DNA from 3 places in the Arthrobacter sp. 2762 genome. Region 2 is predicted to be linked to each of the others. Evidence: predicted binding sites of a transcription regulator. Region 2 holds the regulator's gene; each other region holds the start of a gene.
What was found. The regulator LexA, encoded in region 2, represses DNA repair genes until DNA is damaged. The targets are predictions, from matches to a motif close to TCGAACANNTGTTCGA.
Positions count from the first base shown of each region.

Region 1: the regulator LexA is predicted to act here: its motif matches at 2,197-2,212, upstream of ABIE18_RS13605 (shikimate dehydrogenase).
Region 3: the regulator LexA is predicted to act here: its motif matches at 1,845-1,860, upstream of ABIE18_RS14095 (LysM peptidoglycan-binding domain-containing protein).

Region 1 covers NZ_JBEPSI010000006.1:267,740-272,038, forward strand. Annotated here, with positions in the region: gene ABIE18_RS13595 (MFS transporter) at 1-1,177, opposite strand, end outside; gene ABIE18_RS13600 (IclR family transcriptional regulator) at 1,380-2,150, shown strand; gene ABIE18_RS13605 (shikimate dehydrogenase) at 2,308-3,225, shown strand; gene ABIE18_RS13610 (bifunctional sugar phosphate isomerase/epimerase/4-hydroxyphenylpyruvate dioxygenase family protein) at 3,225-4,299, shown strand, end outside.
Region 2 covers NZ_JBEPSI010000002.1:44,331-48,629, forward strand. Annotated here, with positions in the region: gene ABIE18_RS04250 (histidinol-phosphate transaminase) at 1-761, opposite strand, end outside; gene ABIE18_RS04255 (LysM peptidoglycan-binding domain-containing protein) at 839-1,198, opposite strand; gene lexA (transcriptional repressor LexA) at 1,554-2,297, shown strand; gene ABIE18_RS04265 (ATP-dependent DNA helicase) at 2,307-4,299, opposite strand, start outside.
Region 3 covers NZ_JBEPSI010000007.1:49,735-54,033, reverse strand. Annotated here, with positions in the region: gene ABIE18_RS14115 (Na+/H+ antiporter) at 1-80, opposite strand, end outside; gene ABIE18_RS14110 (SDR family oxidoreductase) at 177-833, opposite strand; tRNA gene ABIE18_RS14105 (tRNA-Met) at 918-991, opposite strand; tRNA gene ABIE18_RS14100 (tRNA-Thr) at 1,053-1,124, opposite strand; gene ABIE18_RS14095 (LysM peptidoglycan-binding domain-containing protein) at 1,243-1,704, opposite strand; gene ABIE18_RS14090 (DEAD/DEAH box helicase) at 1,966-4,116, opposite strand.

The DNA.
Region 1 (4,299 bases), on a different contig from region 2:
CGATGGTTGGAGCAAAGCCTGCCATGAGGAAGCCGAGCTGCGTACCGATGGCGAGACCAGAGAAGCGGACCTTGGTGCTGAACATTTCACCATAGAAGGACGGCCACGCGGCGTTGGCGGCAGCGTAGCCGAAGGAGAAGAACACAACGGAAACCAGGAACATCAGCGGTACATTGCCGGATTCGAGGGTCAGCAGGAACACCGGAGTCATGATGGCGCTGGCCACAGCACCGTAGATGAAGACGGGCTTGCGGCCGATCTTGTCGGCAAGCATGCCGAACAGCGGCTGGGTACCGAGGGCCACAATGTTGGCCACTACAACGAGCCACAAGGTGATGGTGCCGCTGACGTGGGCCACGTCCTGGGCGTACTTGATGGCCAAAGTTCCAAATACGGTACTGACGGCGGCGATGAAGGCACAGCACACCACGCGGAGGACGTCGCGCCAGTGCAGCCTGAGGAGGTCCGCGATGGGCAGCTTGGCGATCTGGTTGTTCTTCTTGGCCTCGGCAAACGCCGGCGGCTCGTGCAGGGTGCGTCGGATGAAGTAGGCCACGATGACAACTACGGCACTAAGCCAGAACGGGATGCGCCAGCCGACGCCGTACTTGATCTCGTCCGGGAGTGCGAGAACTGGAATGAACACCAGGGCTGCAAGGATCTGGCCACCCTGGGTGCCGGTCAACGTCCACGACGTAAAGAACGAGCGGCGGTTGTCCGGAGCGTGCTCCAGCGTCATGGAGGAGGCGCCGGCCTGCTCGCCGGCGGCCGAAAGACCTTGGGCAAGGCGGGCGAGCACCAGCAGGACGGGAGCCCACCAACCAATGGTCTTGAAGTCAGGGAGGCAGCCGATCACGAAGGTCGCGGCACCCATCAGGACCAGTGTGAACATGAGGACCTTCTGCCGGCCGATCCTGTCGCCGAAGTGCCCCAGGATGACGGCGCCTACAGGGCGGGCAACGTAGGCGAAGCCAAAGGTTGCGAAGGACATGATGGCTGCGTTGGTGTCCGCGTCCGGGAAGAACACGTGGGGGAAGATCAAGGCGGCGGCGGAGCCGAAGATGAAGAAGTCGTAGTACTCCACTGCGCTTCCCAGGAAGCTGGCCAGTGCCGCTTTCTTGGGAGTTCCTGCTGGGGTAACTGTGCCTGGCGTCGCTGACGGCATTGTGTGGCTCATGGGTGTTCCTTCTGTGACGACGATGTCGCGGATCTAGCTTCTGCGGGAAGACCAGAGCGAGGTGCGGCCGGATCAATCCCAAAGTAACCACATGGTGAGAGCTACTTGTGCAATACAGCAATATTGGCCGTGACTGGGGTCACTTGTCAAGACTTGTCCCCACTATCTAGAAATAGCTCTCACGATGTGAGAGCATCTAAGCATGAGTGTGAAAGAGGACACAAAGACCGACATGGTCGGCAAGGCCCTTGGCCTGTTGGTATTGCTGGGAAATGAACCCAAGGGTGCCAGTGCCGCAGATCTGGCCAGGAGTGCGGGACTTCCGTTCAGCACGACCTACCGGCTGCTAGGCTCGCTGACGCGCGACGGATTCGTGGACTACGAGCCCGATGGTCGCCGGTATCACCTGGGACTGCGGGTCTTCCAGTTGGGCCAGCGGGTGTCCAATCACCATGGCTTCGCAGCAACGGCCCTTCCCGTACTCCAGCGCGTCACGGAGCGGACCGAAGAAGCAACCATCCTCTCCGTGCGCGATGGCAACCATCATCTGACCGTCAATAAGGTGGACGGCCCCAAGACTTTCCGCGTCACCAGCGACCCCGGCCACTTGGGCGCGCTGCACACGACGTCCGTGGGTAAGGCGATTGTCGCGTTCGAGAACGACGCCGAACGGGAGCGACTGCTCGAAGAGTTGCCTTTGGAGCCTCTCACTGAGCGCTCCATTACCGATAGGGCTGCATTCCGGGCGGAGATTGAGCAGGTGCGCCGGCAGGGCTACGCGGTGATGGACGAAGAAAACGAGATCGGCATGCGCGCGGTGGCAGTGCCGGTCCTCAATTCCCAGGGCCACGCTTTCGCGTCTCTCGCTACGGCCGTGCCGGTCTTTCGCCTCACCATGGACGAGCTCATCGCACACGTCCCCACGTTGCAGGAAGCTGCGGCTGAGCTCGCGGCCCGCCTGCCACAGCGCTAACCCAACTGGATCGCAGTTGAGTCCGCTAATCGCAAATGTTCGCGATAAGAACAAGCGTGCGGAATATGAACACCTGTAGTAACCTAAATAACACCCCGGGGAGCGCGCCCCAGAAAGCGCCAAAACCCGGCGGTGCTGAAGTCAAAGGAGCTTTAGGATGAGCAACCGAGCCGAGTCCGTTCTGGTGGGCCTCATAGGCGAAGGCGTCATGCCCTCGCTCACGCCGCCCATGCACGAACGCGAAGCCGACGTGCAGGGCCTTCGCTTGCTGTACCGCCCCATCGACCTGCTGGACCTGGCGTTGCCGGCCACCGCCGTCGGGGATCTCCTGACCGCAGCCCAGCGCATGGGCTTCAATGGCCTGAACATCACGCACCCCTGCAAGCAGCTTGTGCTGGAGCACCTGGACGAAATTTCCGACGACGCCCGCCGACTGGGTGCCGTCAATACGGTCCTGATTCAGGATGGTCGGTTCATCGGCCACAACACTGACTTCTCGGGCTTCTCGGCGGCGCTCACCTCCGGGCTGCCGACCGCAAAGCTCGACCGCGTGGTGCAGTTGGGTGCAGGCGGTGCCGGGTCAGCGGTCGCGTACGCGTTGCTCAAGGCCGGGGTCAGTGTGCTGGACCTCGTGGACATGGACTCCACCCGTGCAGCCGAACGCGCCACGGAACTCGGCGAGCTCTTCCCGGCCGCCACGGTCACTGCGCGCACGCCCACAGATTTGCCGGAGATCATGCCGCTCGCCGATGGCCTGGTGCACTGCACCCCTATCGGCATGGCCGCCCATCCGGGACTGCCACTGGACATCGACCTCCTGGAACCGCGCCAATGGGTTGCCGACATCGTCTACCGGCCGATCGATACACGGCTGGTCCGCGAGGCGCGCGCCAAGGGTTGCGACGTCCTCGACGGCGGCAGGATGGCAGTCGGTCAGGCGGCGGACGCTTTCCAGCTCTTCACGGGACGCGACGCCGACCGCGACCGCATGCGGGCACACTTCCTTGAATTGATCGCCGTGGAAGATGCCGCAACCGAACTGTCCGCGACAGAACTGGCGAAGGCGGCCCACTGATGCGAACCGGAATCGCCACCGTCTGCCTCTCCGGCACACTGAAGGAAAAGATGCAGGCCTGCGCTATAGCGGGCTTTGACGGCATCGAAATCTTCGAGCAGGACCTCGTCACCTCGCCGCTCAGCCCTGAAGACGTACGGAAAATGGCCGCGGATCTTGGCCTCGGCCTGGATCTGTACCAGCCGTTCCGCGATTTCGACGGCGTCACTCCGGAGCTGCTCAAAGCCAACCTTCGCCGGGCCGAGGCCAAGTTCAACCTGATGGAACGCCTGGGCATGGACACGATCCTGGTCTGCTCCAACGTCGCCACTGCAACGATCGACGACGACGAACTTCGTGCCTCCCAGTTGGCAGAGCTTGCCGAACTGGCCGGGGACCACGGCGTCAAGGTTGCCTACGAAGCATTGGCCTGGGGCAAGTACGTCAACGATTACGAGCACGCGTACCGCGTGGTCGAGATGGTGGACCACCCCAACCTGGGCACGTGCCTGGACTCCTTCCACATCCTTTCCCGTGACTGGGATACAGCGCCGATCGAGAAGATCAACACGGACAAGATCTTTTTCGTTCAGGTTGCCGATGCCCCCAAGCTCTCGATGGATGTGCTGTCGTGGAGCCGCCACTACCGCGTGTTCCCGGGCGAGGGCCAGTTCGAGCTCGCCAAATTCATGGGCCACGTTGTCCGCGCCGGCTATACGGGTCCGGTTTCGCTGGAAGTTTTCAACGATGTCTTCCGCCAATCGGACGTTGAGCGCACGGCCGTCGATGCCATGCGCTCCCTGATCTGGCTGGAGGAGCAGAGCGCCAAGTGGCTCGAAAGCACCTCCGCTGACTCCGGAGCCGGCAACGGCAGCGCGTGCCGCCGTCGTTATCCCATGGAACTGGCCACGCTGCCGAAGGTGAACGAACCCGCCGGCTTCAACTTCGCCGAGGTCAAGGCTGACGACACCGCGCAGCTCGAGAAGCTCCTGGGCCAGCTTGGCTTCGAATTCGAAGGCCGCCACCGCACCAAGGACGTCCAGCTCTGGACCATGGGCCAGGCGCGCGTGATCATCAACGAGCAAGCCGCACAGC
Region 2 (4,299 bases):
AGCCTGATGGCATCGGTAACCTCAGGTGCGGCAGCCATGTAGCCCAGGCGCGCACCTGCCAGGGCAAAGGCCTTGCTCATGGTGCGAGAGACGATCAAACGCTCCCGCCCGGGAAGCAGCGTCAGCGCGCTGGGCGTGTTGTCGTGCGCGAACTCGTGGTAGGCCTCGTCCACGATGACGATGGCTTGGCTGGCCTCGCCGGCTTCGTACACGGCTTCGACCACGTCCAGGCCCAGTCCCGTTCCGGTGGGGTTGTTCGGAGAGCACAGGAACACGATATTTGCGCCAGTCTCCTTCACCTGGGCAGCAGCAGAAGCCGCATCCAAGCCATAGTCATCAGCCCGCACTCCACGGAGATACTCAGTGTCCGTGCCACTGGCAAGCAGCGGGTACATGGAATACGTGGGAGGGAAGCCCAGTGCCTTGCGCCCCGGCCCTCCAAAGGCCTGCAGAATCTGCTGCAGGACCTCGTTGGAGCCGTTGGCCGCCCAGATATTCTCCGCGGAAAGCCCGTGTCCGAGGTAATCGGCAAGGGATTCGCGGAGTTCCGTGAATTCGCGGTCAGGGTACCGGTTCAGGCCCGTGGCCGCGGCCGCCACGGCCTCGGTAATGGCCGCTTGGACATCTGCCGGCACGCCATGGGTGTTTTCGTTGACGTTGAGCAAAATGGGGACGTCAAGCTGCGGTGCGCCATAGGGGCTCAGTCCACGCAGGTTGGTCCGGAGGGGAAGTCGGTCAAGTCGCTCAAGCTGGTCACTCACCAAGACAGTTTAAGGTGCCGGTGCGACTGCAGAGTAACTGTGACGCCGGGGACGCCGACCCATAACCCCTTGGCCGCTCAATTGGCGGGAACGAACAGCTGCTGGCCCGGCTGGATGCGTCCCCCGCGGAGATCGTTCAACTGGATGATTTCTGCGATGACATCACGGGGGTCCCGCTCCGGCGCGGCCGCACCGGCGATGCCCCACAGGGACTGCCCGGGTTGGACAGTCACCGTAACGGCCACCGGCGGCTGCAGCTGGCCTTGGGAATCAGAAGCTTTGGCCGGGGAGTTAATGAAGCCGGCAAGGCTCAGCAGCGCGGCAAGGAGCAGCATGGTGGGGATTCCGAAGAAGACGATCCTGCCGCGTTGGGTAAGCCGGAGACGCGCAGGAGCCGGGGTGTTGCGGAATTCATGGAACGTTGAGATTGCGGACATGAGCTGAGCCCTTCTGAGCGATTGCCTGCATCGGATGCCCGTTGCCGGCTGCCAATTCCTTGTGTTCGTTGGACCCGGCCCGAATGTTCGAACACTTTCTTCGAACATCCGAGCTCGGTTCAACTTTTATAGAACACATATTCGAACCTTGCTATGACATTTTTAGCACTTATCAACGAACGGTGTCGAGACTCGCTAGAACGAATGTTTGATAAACGCCTGGGCCTGGCCTAGGTTTGAGTGAAGAAACAGGCACTGTTTCAGTGGAACAGGAGGGTCTGACATTTTTTCAGATCCAACATCCCCGGGCGCACTTCAGACCGTGACCGGGCGGAACGGAAGGGCATTGGCGAACATGGCAGCGAAAGCCACCGGCGGCGGGGCACCCCTGCGGAGCCAGCAGCCTCAAAAGAGTCCCAAAAGCCTGACTGTCCGGCAGAAGAAAATCCTGGAAACCATCCAGCGCTCTGTCAATGACAACGGGTATCCGCCCAGCATGCGCGAGATCGGCGACACCGTTGGTCTCGCGAGCCTCTCCAGCGTCACGCACCAGCTCTCCCAGTTGGAGAAGCTCGGCTACTTGCGCAGAGATCCCAAGCGCCCCCGCGCCATGGAAGTACTCATGCCTTTGACCCTTGACGGCGGCACAATTCCCGGAGTGGAAGCAGCTACTACACTGCGCAGCGCAGGTGGACTTGCCGTGACGGAATTGGCCAGCGCCAGCGACACCGCGATGGTGCCCTTGGTGGGACGCATCGCAGCCGGTGGGCCCATCCTGGCTGACCAGACTATTGAGGACGTCTTGCCCCTGCCCCGGCAACTGGTGGGCCACGGCGAACTGTTCATGCTGAAGGTCGCTGGGGACTCAATGATCGATGCCGCAATTTGTGACGGTGACTGGGTGGTTGTCCGCCGCCAGAATGACGCCATCAACGGTGACATCGTGGCAGCACTCCTGGATGACGAAGCCACAGTAAAAACCTTCCGCCAGCGGGACGGCCACACCTGGCTGCTCCCCCAGAACACGCAGTACGAGCCGATACTTGGAGACCAAGCCACCATTATGGGCAAGGTCGTCTCGGTCCTGCGCTCCCTCTAGGGCGTTCGCCTACGTTTTCTTTGCGCCCAAGCGTTCCAGGACGCCGCGCACCACGTTGCGGTCCGTCGTTGCCCAAAATGGCGGCAAAGCGGCACGCAGGAACCCGCCGTACCGTTCGGTCGAAAGCCGTGAGTCCAGGACGGCGACCACGCCTTTGTCGCCGGTGGAGCGAATGAGCCGTCCTGCGCCCTGCGCCAGACGAATTGCCGCGTGCGTAGCTGACACCGCCATGAACCCGTTGCCCCCGGACTGTGCAACGGCTCGCGAGCGTGCGGTCATCAGCGGGTCATCGGGCCTCGGGAACGGAATGCGGTCAATCACCACAAGGCGGCATGAACCGCCAGGGACGTCCACGCCCTGCCACAGGGACATGGTGCCGAAGAGGCAGGTGTCAGGTTCATCGGCAAACTGCTTCACCAGTGCTGCCATAGTGGATTCCCCCTGGCAGAGGATGTCCACATCCAGCCGTGGGCGCATCGCGTCTGCGGCTTCCTCGGCCGCCCGACGTGAGGAGAACAGGCACAGGGCTCCCCCACCGGATGCACGGATGAGGTCTTCAAGCTCATCCAGTGCCTCGGGAGAAGTGCCCCTGCCGGGCTTGGGCAGGTGCTTGGCCACATAAAGGACACCCTGCTTCGGATAATCAAAAGGCGATCCGACGTCCAACCCGGTCCAGCTGGGCGCCCCATCTCCAATGAGGCCCAGGCCACCTGCTGCGGGCTCAAAGGCGGATCCAATAGCCAGCGTGGCAGAAGTAAGCACCACTGTGTGCCCCGCGAAAAGGCCTTCCCGCAGCCGGCCGGCAACGCTAAGCGGGGCGATGTTGATCAGTGCGGGCGCGGTCTCGTCCGGGTGAGAGTACCCCTGCTGGGGATCGAAGGTGCTGTTCCTGGAAAACCACACCACTTCACTGTTCTCCTTGGCTGCGAGCATCCGCTCGCACAGTTCCAGAATGAGCATGAGCCGTGAGCGCGCAAGCTGCCTGCCGCCGTCGACCGCGTTTGACGAGTCAGTCTTCGAGTCAGACAATGCGGCGCGTGTGGCATCGCGCAATTGGTCCAGGCAATCCAGTTGTTCGTCGTTGAGCCCATTGGGCAGCAGACCGTTGGGGACTCCGGCAATGGCCATGTCCAGTCGATCAGCTGCCGCGTTCAGGGCGTCTACGGTAATAGCGGTGTGTTTGCGCGCGCTCGAAGCGGCAGCATGCACCATTGCCACGGACAGCTGACCTGCAACGGCCCCCGTGACCCGGTCCTGCAGCTCATGCGCTTCGTCAACCACCACGACGTCGTACTCGGGCAGGACAGCAAGTCCTTCGAAGGCACTAACGGCCAGCATGGCATGGTTGGTCACCACGACGTCAGCCTCAGCCGCCCTGGCCCGTGCCAGCTCGCTAAAGCACTCCTCGGCAAGTGGGCATTTTTGCGCTCCCAGACACTCCATGGACGTCACGGAGACCTGCCTCCAGGCGCGGTCGGTAACGCCCGGCATCAGTTCATCGCGGTCGCCCGTGGCCGTCTTTTCGGCCCATTCACGGAGCCGGACCACTTCCTTACCCAATTGCGACGACGGGCCGCCAACCGCCGCTGCGAAATGCGGCACGCTGGTGTCCTCACCCAGGGAAAAAAGTTGGCCCTCGGACGGCTCTTCGCTGGGGAAGCCGCCCTCCAGCTTTTGCAGGCAAACATAATTTGCCCGGCCCTTGACGAGTGCCACGTTCACAGGACGTTCAAGGGCCGGGCTTATGGTCTCCAACAGCCGGGGCAGGTCCCTGCCCACAATCTGTGTTTGCAGGGCCAAGGTAGCGGTGGACACAAGCGTCGGTTTGTCGCTGTCCATGGAATGGGCGATCAGCGGAATCAGGTAAGCCAGGGACTTACCCGTTCCCGTTCCCGCCTGGACCAGCAAATGCTCACCGGACTCGATGGCCCTGGTGACTTGCCTTGCCATCTCGTGCTGGCCTGAACGGCTTTGACCGCCCATCCCGGCAACAGCTTTGTCC
Region 3 (4,299 bases), on a different contig from region 2:
GGAAGCCGAAGCCTGTCCCCCAAGCCGACGGCCAGCACCGTGGCAAGCAGCAATCCGATAATGAGTGCCAGCTGATCCATGTTCCCGCTTCCCCAGAAGTTGTACGGGCTTCCCGCAGGCCTGGCCCAGGAAGCTACCTACCAACCTATCCCGGGGTCCACGGATCCCGTGCCACGTCAATCCGCGGTCAGAGCATCCACCACGTCAACTGTTCCATCCTTGAAAGTGATGGTCCGGTGGATAGTGTCGGGAAGTTCCAGGACGGCAGCGGCCACCAGGGCAACGTTCGCACGGGAGGTCGCGGTGCCGTTGCCAGAGTTTGCCGGGTTGACCTCGATCAACCCGGACGCCGGCTCCTCCGTCAAGGTTCCTGGTGCCAGCACCGTCCACTCCAGGCCGCTACTGCGCAGGTAGTCATCAGCCGCTGCTTTGGACTCGGCATAGGGGAAGAAAGGGTGGTCCTGGGGAATGCCGTGATCCTTTGCACTGCCTATATAGGACACCATCACGTACCGCTTTACGCCGGCTTCCTTTGCTGCGTCCATGGATCGGATGGCGGCGTCCCGGTCCACGGCATACGTCCTGGCCGGGTTGCCCCCACCGGCCCCTGCCGACCAGACCACGGCGTCGTGGCCCTTCAGCGCCTGGGCGAGTTCCGCCGCCGTCGAGTTTTCGACGTCCAGCACCTGCGCAACGGCTCCCGTCCCCGTGACATCTGCCACATGATCGGGATTTCGAATGAACGACGTGACATCGTGACCTTCGCCACTAAGAATCCGGGATAAATGAAGGGCCACCTTGCCGTGGCCGCCAATGATTGCGATTCGGCTCATGCACCCATTCTGTCCCACATGCGGAGTGGTGCGGGCGGGCAAATGAAAAGACCCCGCAGATGATACCTGCGGGGTCTTGCTCTGTAGCGGTGGGGAGGCTCGATCTCCCGACCTCACGATTATGAGTCGTGCGCTCTAACCAACTGAGCTACACCGCCACGAATGAGAAAAACCTGTGTCAAGCCGGTCAAAACCGCCTTGACACAGGCCCTCATTCAGAGCCCCCCACCGGAATCGATCCGGTGACCTCGTTCTTACCAAGAACGCGCTCTACCACTGAGCTAGGGGGGCAACGAGTAAATACTCTACCGGACGTTTTCAGAAGCTACAAATCGGCGAAAATCCGGGGGAAAACGGCGTCGACACAATTTGCGCAGACGCCATTTTCCTGATCCAGATACCGCCCAGATCAGGGCAGTCGGAGCACCTGTCCGGGGTAGATGAGATCCGGGTTGGGCACGGTGTCAGCATTGGTTGCGATCAGGGCTCCGAGGTCCACCCCGAACTGCGCAGCGATGCCGCTCATGGTATCGCCCGGCTCCACCACAACCTCCGTGACGCGTGGGGCGACTGGACCACGCTGCCCTGCCTCCGCAGCGGCCTCCGCGGCCGCCTGCTGGGCCATCGGCTGGACCTCCGGGGCTTCGGGCTCCAAGCCCGCCTGCTCGGCGATCTGAGCGCCTGCAGCGTTTGCTGCCGCCTGCTGCTCGGCCGCCTGGGCTGCAGCAGCTTCTGCGGCGGCCTTGCTCGAAGCAGAAGCATCGACGGCGGCAGCATCCTCCGCGGCCTGCGTTACGGCCGTCTGGTCTTCCTGGCCATCGCCCTTTCCGCCCATTCCCAGGTTCTTCTTCAAGTTCTCGAGCAATCCCATGGGGAAACCCTCCTGCATTCAGCGTGCGACCATCAGGCTCTTCGCAACTACGCGGCTCGTAGCACTTTGATCGTACGGCGGCCCGTAGGTGGCATGGAACCCGCAGGTGGCACGGAACCCGGTCTTGTTCGAAATCCCCGCCGTACAAGGGTTCGGATATCCAACAACCCCGGGAGTTGCCCCACCCGCACCACTTACGGCCCTTAAACACGTCAGGGGGCCGGCCCGAAAGCTGACCCCCTGACGGGAACTACTTAGTGTTTACCACTTGCCCTTGCGGTTGAAGTCGCGGTGTCCGCCTTCGCCACCGCTGCGGGGCTTGCGGGCGCCGTCGCCGTGTCCGCCAAAGCGGGAACCGCTGGACTGGCCACGGTCACGATCGCCGAAGCTGCCTGCAGTGCGCTCGGAGCGGTCGCTGTACGTGCGGCCGCCACGATCGGCAGAGGAGCGCTCGCCACCTTCAGACTTGCGGAAGTCCTTCTTGAACCCACCACTGCCCTTGAAGTTGCCGCCACCACGGTTGTCGCGGTCGCCATAGCCACCACGGCCACCACCGGAGTAGCTGCCACGGTCGCCGCTGGGCTTGCGTCCGTTATCCAGCTCGAGGTTGATCAGCTCGCCACCAATGCGGGTGCGGGACAGTGCGCGCAGCTGCTCGGGGCTCAGGTCAGCCGGAAGCTCCACCAGGGAGTGGTCCGAGCGGATGTCGATGCCACCGATTTGTGCGGAGGAGATGCCACCTTCGTTGGCAATGGCGCCCACGATAGAGCCCGGCATGACGCGCTGACGGCGTCCTACGGCGATCCGGTAGGTGGCGTTGCCTTCGGTAAGTGCACGGGTCGGGCCACGGGAGCCGAAGCCGTCCTTGGAGCGTTCGCGCTTCTGGTACTCAGGAGCTGCAGGCAGTTCCTTGACCAGCAGCGGCTGTCCGCCCTGTGCCATGACGGCGAGTGCAGCGGCGATCTCCGAGGCCGGTACGTTGTGCTCTTCCTCGTAGGAGGAGATGAGGTCGCGGAATGCTGCAACATCCTCGGACTCAAGGGTCTCGGTGATGCGCTCAGCGAACTTGCCCAGGCGCAGCGTGTTCACGGTCTCGGCCGTGGGCAGGTGCATCTGCTCCACCGGCTGGCGCGTAGCCTTCTCGATGGAACGCAGCAGGTACTTCTCCCGCGGCGTCATGAACAGGATCGCGTCACCGGAACGGCCTGCACGGCCGGTGCGGCCGATGCGGTGGACGTAGGACTCGGTGTCGTGGGGGATGTCGTAGTTGATGACGTGGCTGATGCGCTCAACGTCAAGACCACGGGCTGCGACGTCGGTAGCAACCAGGATGTCGATGCGGCCTTCCTTCAGCGCGTCAACAGTGCGTTCGCGCTGCTGCTGCGGGATGTCGCCATTGATGGCGGCAGCCTGGAAACCGCGGGCCTTCAGCTTGTCAGCGAGGTCCTCGGTTGCCATCTTGGTGCGCACGAAGGCGATAACGCCGTCGAACTCTTCAACTTCGAGGATGCGGGTCAGGGCGTCCAGCTTGTGCGGGCCCATAACCTGAAGGTAACGCTGCTTGGTGTTGGCACCGGTGGTGGTCTTGGACTTCACCGAGATTTCAGCAGGGTTGTTCAAGTACTGCTTGGACATGCGGCGGATCTGGCCCGGCATTGTGGCAGAGAACAGCGCAACCTGGCGGGTTTCGGGAGTCTGCTGGAAGATCTGCTCTACGTCATCGGCAAAGCCCATGCGCAGCATCTCGTCAGCTTCATCCAGCACCAGGTACTGGAGTTCGGAGAGGTCCAGGGAGCCCTTGGCAATGTGGTCGATCACACGGCCGGGGGTACCGACAACAACCTGTGCACCGCGGCGAAGGCCGGCCAGCTGGGGACCGTAAGCGGAGCCACCGTAAACGGGGAGCACGGTGAAGTCGTCAATGTGCTTGGCGTAGGAAGTGAACGCTTCAGCAACCTGCAGGGCGAGTTCACGCGTCGGCGCCAGGACCAGCGCCTGGGTCTTGCGGGACGGGCCGTTGAGGTCGTGCAGCTCAGCCAGGCGGGACAGGGCAGGGACAGCGAAGGCTGCAGTCTTGCCGGTACCGGTCTGGGCCAGGCCGACGACGTCGCGGCCTTCGAGGAGCAGCGGGATGGTGGCTGCCTGGATGGGTGACGGCTTTTCGTACCCGACATCCTGCAGTGCGGCCAGAACGCGGCCATCGATGCCAAGATCGACGAAGCGGACGCCTTCTTCTTCCTCGTCTTCTGCCTTGGGGGCAGGAGCTTCGGTGAAGGCGGGGGCTGCAGACTCGGGTGCAGCGTTCTCGACGGGGGCCGGTGCTTCTACTACGGTGCCTTCAGCGGCGGTCTCTGCTACATCAGCAGACTCAGCGGTGGTGGCGTCGAAGTTTTCGTTGAGATTTTCGGTCATAGGGGGAAATTCCTCATCCATAGGGCAGTCGGCGCGGCCCGGTTGGGCTTGGCCGCATTACTCGTCGCGAAGAGCCAGGCAAAGGTGCCCTGCTTTCGCAAGAAGTCCGGCGCTATCGCAATCCCATGGCAGGACTTCCCGCTGCATCTCTTGGCTGCTATCCCAGCAGTCTGTACAGCGTTT